Thiohalobacter thiocyanaticus: one gene and its partner. The protein of the gene in region 1 interacts with the protein of each later gene in a pairwise test. Links are inferred from orthologs where the notes say so. Each region holds a gene or a part of one and is shown on either strand. Other genes may lie near its edges. The genes, in order: ribD and accC.

The links.
Region 2: the proteins of ribD (region 1) and accC interact in binary tests that used the Escherichia coli proteins (3 or more experiments, as listed by UniProt). The link is inferred for Thiohalobacter thiocyanaticus from one-to-one orthologs.

Annotation. Positions count from the first base shown.
Region 1 is NZ_AP018052.1:1,234,299-1,237,609, reverse strand. What follows is about bases 293-3,286. They hold ribD (bifunctional diaminohydroxyphosphoribosylaminopyrimidine deaminase/5-amino-6-(5-phosphoribosylamino)uracil reductase RibD), read right to left. Parts: upstream 2,330-3,286; coding sequence 1,256-2,329; downstream 293-1,255. Other genes in these bases: glyA (serine hydroxymethyltransferase), read right to left, coding at 2,961-3,286; nrdR (transcriptional regulator NrdR), read right to left, coding at 2,379-2,882; CFK21_RS05815 (riboflavin synthase), read right to left, coding at 293-936. Outside these bases: ribBA (bifunctional 3,4-dihydroxy-2-butanone-4-phosphate synthase/GTP cyclohydrolase II), read right to left, coding at 1-205; more of CFK21_RS05815, read right to left, coding at 280-292; more of glyA, read right to left, coding at 3,287-3,311. UniProt on the Escherichia coli protein: Converts 2,5-diamino-6-(ribosylamino)-4(3h)-pyrimidinone 5'-phosphate into 5-amino-6-(ribosylamino)-2,4(1h,3h)-pyrimidinedione 5'-phosphate.
Region 2 is NZ_AP018052.1:840,520-843,686, forward strand. What follows is about bases 147-2,996. They hold accC (acetyl-CoA carboxylase biotin carboxylase subunit), read left to right. Parts: upstream 147-826; coding sequence 827-2,167; downstream 2,168-2,996. Other genes in these bases: accB (acetyl-CoA carboxylase biotin carboxyl carrier protein), read left to right, coding at 147-321; CFK21_RS03910 (GxxExxY protein), read left to right, coding at 395-760; prmA (50S ribosomal protein L11 methyltransferase), read left to right, coding at 2,383-2,996. Also shown: more of accB, read left to right, coding at 1-146; more of prmA, read left to right, coding at 2,997-3,167. UniProt on the Escherichia coli protein: This protein is a component of the acetyl coenzyme A carboxylase complex; first, biotin carboxylase catalyzes the carboxylation of the carrier protein and then the transcarboxylase transfers the carboxyl group to form malonyl-CoA.

The DNA of each region.
Region 1 (3,311 bases):
CCAGCTGCTCGCAGCGTTCGCGGGTCAGGGTCAGGCAGATCAGGCCGCGGCCGTATCTGGCCATGAAATTGATATCCTCCGGACGCACCCGGTCGGCCAGCATCAGCAGGTCGCCCTCGTTCTCGCGGTCCTCGTCATCCATCAGGATGATCATCCGGCCCTGCCTGAGATCGTCGATGAGTTCCTGTGTGGTGTTCAGGGACATATTGGTTGTGGTGTCCACCTGCATTCAGTCCTTACCTGTCATTGCGATGCTCAGCGCGGCAATGACGGAAAAAGTCATTTGATAAATCCATGCTCGGCCAGAAAGGCAGCGCTGATCCCGCTGCCCGGCTCGGCCGCCCGCTCGCCCAGCAACAGCCGCTCCAGATAGCGGGCGATGATGTCCACCTCCAGGTTCACCCGGGTACCGCTGCGGTACCCGCCGATGGTGGTCTCCTGCAGGGTGTGCGGCACGATGTTGAGATCGAAGGCCGCGCCCTCGACCGCATTGACCGTGAGACTCACTCCGTCGACGCAGATCGAGCCCTTTTCGGCGATATATTTTGCCAGACCCGCGGGCGCCTGTATGCGAAAACGCTCCGAACGGCCCTCGGAGCGGCGCTCGAGCACCGTACCGACGCCGTCCACGTGGCCGCTGACCAGGTGACCGCCCAGCCGAGTGGTCGGGGTCAGGGCCTGTTCCAGGTTCACCCGGCTCCCGACCGTAAGGTCGCGAAAGCCGGTACGCGCCAGGGTCTCGCCGGAAACATCGGCCCAGAAACCGTCGCCGGGCAGTTCCACCACCGTCAGGCACACGCCGTTGACGGCAATACTGTCGCCGGGTGAGACGTCATCGAGCGCCAGCTTACCGGTGCGGACGCGAACACGGGTATCCTCGCCGCCCGGCTGCAGCGCGGCAATCTCGCCGATGGCCTGGATGATGCCTGTGAACATGGGTCGGTTCTCTCTTCAAATTCTCAAATGGCCACGGACTACACGGAAAGCACGGACAAACCAAAATTTCATGGCATCGTAGGTCGGGTTAGCCCGAATGGGCGTAACCCGACGTTGCCGCCGTATATGTCGGGTTACGCTGCGCAAACCCGACCTACATGGCTAAACCGTCATTCCCGCGAAGGCGGGAATCCATTATCCGCTGTGGTTCCTGGATCCCGGCATTCGCCGGGATGACGGGCAACCTTCCAGGCATTTGCAAGGTCTCAAGAATTTTGATTCGTCCGTGCTTTCCGTGTAGTCCGTGGCCATTCCCAAATCACTTCAACCGGGCGCGAATGCGCCAGTCCGGTCCCACCGCGCGGATATCCTCGATCGTCAGTGCCACGCGGTCCGCCATGGTGGCCAGACCCGGCAGATGAAACAGTCCCCGGGCTGCATCGCCCAGCAGTTGCGGGGCCATATAGATTATCAGCTCATCCACCAGCCCGGCCTGCAGCATCGCCCCGGCCAGGGTCGGACCGGCCTCGACCATGACCTCATTGAGCTCACGCTCACCGAGCAGCCTCAACGCGGCGGGCAGATCCAGTCGATCATCGCGCACCGGCAGCACCGCCACCTCGGCGCCGGCGGCCTCCAGCGCCTGGCGCCGTGCGGCATCGTCGCTGGCGGTCAGCACCAGAGTCTGACCAGGCTGACTGAGCAGCTTCGCCGTGGGCGCCAGGGTGAGCCGCGTGTCCAGTACCACCCGCAGCGGCTGCAGCAGTTCGGAGTCATCCATCCCATCCGGTCGTGCCGTGAGCGAGGGGTCGTCCGCCAGCACGGTACCGCTGCCCGTGAGGATGGCCGAACTGCGCGCGCGCAGCCGGTGCACATCGGCCCGGGCCGCCGGCCCGGTGATCCACTGACTCTCGCCCGAGGCCAGCGCTGTGCGCCCGTCCAGGCTCATGGCCAGCTTGCAGCGTACCCAGGGCCGGCCGTTGCGCATGCGCTGAATGAACCCCGGATTGAGCGCGGCGCTTTCACTCGCCAGCACCCCGGATTCGGTGACAATGCCGGCGGCCTCGAGCCGGGCCAGGCCCTCGCCCGCCACCTGCGGGTTCGGGTCCTGCATCGCCGCCACCACCCGGTCGACACCGGCCCCGATCAGCGCCTCGCTGCAGGGCGGCGTGCGGCCGTGATGACTGCAGGGCTCCAGCGTGACATAGGCCGTCGCTCCCCGGGCGCGCGCGCCGGCCGCCCGCAGGGCATGCACCTCGGCATGGGGCTGGCCGGCACGTTCATGCCAGCCTTCGCCGACGATTTCGCCGTCCTTCACCAACACACAGCCGACGCGGGGATTGGGATCAGTGGTATACAGCCCCCGGCGCGCCAGCTGCAGGGCGCGGCTCATGTAACGGATGTCGTCGGCGTCCGCCACCTGCGCTGAGTACGTCACAACCCTACTTCTCATCCGGCAGCAAGGGGATCTGGTCGCGCTTCTCCTCCGGCGAGGGTTCGTTCTCCAGTCGGTCGATCTCCTCGCGGAAGGCCTTGACGTCCTGGAAGCTGCGATACACCGAGGCAAAGCGCACATAGGCGACCTGGTCCAGGGCGCGCAGCTCCAGCATGATCCACTCGCCGACCTGGCGCGCGTCCAGCTCACGCTCACCGGAGGCACTGATGTGCTTCTGGATGCGCTCGATGGCCGCCTCCACCTGCTCGGTGGCCACCGGCCGTTTTTCCAGTGCCCGCAGGATGCCGGCGCGCAGCTTGTCCTCATTGAACGGCTCACGGGTGCCATCGCGCTTGACGATGCGCGGCATCACCAGCACCGCCTGCTCGAAGGTGGTGAAGCGTTCGCCGCAGCTCAGGCACTCGCGCCGACGCCGCACCTGCGCGCCCTCGTTGGCCAGGCGCGAGTCGATGACCTTGGTTTCAATGGCTCCGCAGAAAGGGCAGTGCATGTTCGTCAGGCACAAGTCGCAAGATGCAGGATGCAAGCATGAGCAAGCGACTTGCCTCTTGCATCCTGCATCTTGAATCTATTGTTTATATACCGGAAACCGCTTGCACAGTTCCAGCACCTTGGCGCGCACCTCAGACTGCGCCGCCTCGTTCTCGACATCATCGAGGATGTCGCAGATCCAGCCGGCCAGTTCCTTGGCTTCCTTTTCCTTGAAGCCGCGGGTGGTCATGGCCGGGGTGCCGATGCGGATGCCGCTGGTGACGAACGGCGACTGCGGGTCGTTGGGCACGGCGTTCTTGTTGACCGTGATGTTGGCATTGCCCAGGGCGGCGTCGGCGGCCTTGCCGGTGATGCCTTTGTCGATCAGGTCGACCAGGAACAGGTGGTCATCGGTGCCGCCGGAGACGATTTTGTAACCGCGCTCGAT
Region 2 (3,167 bases), 390 kb from region 1 along the record:
CCGGCCGCAGCCCCGGCCGCGCCGATGCCTGCTGCGGGCGCGCCGGCGGCTGAGCCGGCCGCGGAGGCCGCGCCGGCCATCCCGGCCGGGCACCAGGTCACCTCGCCCATGGTGGGCACCTTCTACCGCGCGCCCTCGCCGGGCGCCACGCCCTTCGTCGAGGTCGGTCAGCGGGTCAATGCCGGTGATACCCTGTGCATCATCGAGGCGATGAAGATGCTCAATCAGATCGAGGCCGACAAGGCCGGCACCGTGGTGGCCATCCTGGTCGAGAACGGCCAGCCGGTGGAGTTCGGCGAGCCGTTGTTCGTGATTGAGTGAATTCAGGATCAAGAGCGCCACGGAATACACGGAAAGCACGGAAAAATATTAATGTGTTCAGGGAGGAACGCATATGTTGGTGGAAAAAGGGCTGACTTACGGTATCCGTGGGTGTGTTTATGAGGTATACCGGCAGCTGGGTGCTGGATTTCTGGAAAAGGTATACGAAAAGGCGCTGCTCAGGGAACTTTGCCTGCAGGGGCTCAATGCTGAGGCGCAGGTGCCCTTGAGGGTCGAATACAAGGGCGAGGTTGTGGGTGAATATCTGGCCGATATTCTGGTTGAGTTCAAGGTGCTTGTTGAACTCAAGGCCCAAACAGAGCTGTCTAAAGTGCATGAGGCGCAATTGGTCAATTACCTGCGTGCCAGCAGCAAAAAGGTGGGATTGCTGGTGAATTTCACCCATCCCAGGGCCGAGATCAAGCGCATTATCATCTGAAATTGAATCATTCCGTGCCTTCCGTGTATTCCGTGGCGCTCTTAATTTTTATGAAATCGATAAACCATGCTGGATAAAGTTGTCATCGCAAACCGCGGCGAGATCGCGCTGCGTATCCTCCGCGCCTGCCGGGAACTGGATATCCGTACCGTGGCGGTGCATTCCACTGTCGACCGGGACCTCAAGCATGTGCGCCTGGCCGACGAGACGGTGTGCATCGGCGGGGCGCCCTCGACGGAGAGTTATCTCAACATCCCGGCCCTGATCAGTGCGGCCGAGGTCACCGATGCCGTGGCCATCCATCCCGGCTACGGCTTCCTGTCCGAGAATGCCGATTTTGCCGAGCAGGTCGAACGCAGCGGCTTCATCTTCATCGGCCCGCGCGCCGAGACCATCCGCACCATGGGCGACAAGGTCGCGGCCATCAAGGCGATGAAGGCCGCCGGCGTGCCGTGTGTGCCGGGCTCGGACGGGCCGCTGGGCGATGACCCCGACACCAACCTGCGGCTGGCGCGCGAGATCGGCTACCCGGTCATCATCAAGGCCGCCGGCGGCGGCGGCGGGCGCGGCATGCGGGTGGTGCATTCCGAGGCGGCGCTGCTCAACGCCATCACCCTGACCCAGACCGAGGCCGAGGCGGCCTTCGGCAATGCCATGGTCTACATGGAGAAGTTCCTGGAGCATCCGCGTCATGTGGAGTTCCAGGTGCTGGCCGACGGCGAGGGCAACGCCATCCACCTGGGCGAGCGCGACTGCTCCATGCAGCGCCGCCATCAGAAGGTGGTCGAGGAGGCGCCGGCGCCGGGCATCAGCCCCGAGCAGCGTGCCCAGATGGGCGAGCGCTGCGCCGAGGCCTGCCGCAAAATCAACTACCGCGGCGCGGGGACCTTCGAGTTCCTGTTCGAGAACGGCGAGTTCTTCTTCATCGAGATGAACACCCGGGTGCAGGTCGAGCACCCGGTCACCGAGATGATCACCGGCGTGGACATCGTCAAGGAGCAGCTGCGCATCGCCGCCGGCCAGGGCCTGTCCTATCGCCAGGACGACATCCACATCAGCGGCCATGCGGTGGAATGCCGCATCAACGCCGAGGACCCGCGCAGCTTCCTGCCCTCGCCGGGCACCATCCAGCAGTTCCATCCGCCCGGTGGCCCCGGCATCCGCTGGGATTCGCACATCTACAACGGTTACCGGGTGCCGCCCAACTACGATTCCATGATCGGCAAGCTGATCGCCCACGGCGAGACCCGCGAGGCTGCGCTGGCGCGCATGCGCGGGGCGCTGTCGGAACTGGTGGTCGACGGCATCAGGACCAACATCGAACTGCATCGCGACATCTGCAGCGACAGTGCCTTCATCCGCGGCGGTACCGATATCCACTACCTGGAGAAGAAACTGGGGTTGTGAAGATCAGGAGCGCCACGGAATACACGGAAGGCACGGAACTTATTGATTCTTGAAAGCCCAAACATTACCCACGTCATTCCCGCGCAGGCGGGAATCCATAAACCGCCGCGGCTGCTGGATCCCCGCCTGCGCGGGGATGACGATGTCTTTAGTCCTGTCGCCAATCTCATTTCCGTGCCTTCCGTGTATTCCGTGGCGCTCTTGATCAATTAAACATGCCCTGGATTCAACTCTCTCTCGAAGCCGGTGATCTCGACCTGGAGCAACTCTCCGACCTGCTGCTGGAGGCCGGCGCGGTCTCGGTGACCTTCCAGGATGCCGCCGACGAGCCGGTGCTGGAGCCGGCACCGGGGGCCACGCCCCTGTGGTCGCGAACCCGGGTGGTGGCGCTGTTCGAGGCCGGGGCCGAGCCGGCGCAGTTGATTGCCGGTCTGCGGGCGCCGCTGGGCGAGGCGGCAGAACGGATCGAGTCAGCGACCCTGGAGGATCGCGACTGGGTCCGGGCCTGGATGGATGAATTCCGGCCCATGCGCTTCGGCGAGCGGGTCTGGATCTGCCCCTCGCATCAGCCGCCGCCCGATCCGGACGCGGTCAATATTCTGCTCGACCCCGGACTGGCCTTCGGCACCGGCACCCATCCGACCACGGCCCTGTGTCTGGAATGGCTGGACCGGCACCCGCCGGCGGACCTGGAGGTGATCGACTACGGCTGCGGCTCGGGCGTGCTCGCCATTGCCGCGCTCAAGCTGGGCGCGCGTCATGTCTGGGCTGTGGACAACGATCCCCAGGCCCTGATTGCCACCCGCGACAATGCCGGGCGCAACGGCGTGGGCGAGGGCGTCGACACCTGTTTGCCGGAGGATGTGCCGGCGCTGCAGGCCGACCTGATGCTGGCCAATATCCTCGCCAACCCGCTGGTGGAACTGGCGCCGACCCTGGCCGGGCAGGTGCGCCCCGGCGGGATGATTGTCCTGTCCGGCATCCTGGCCGAACAGTCAGA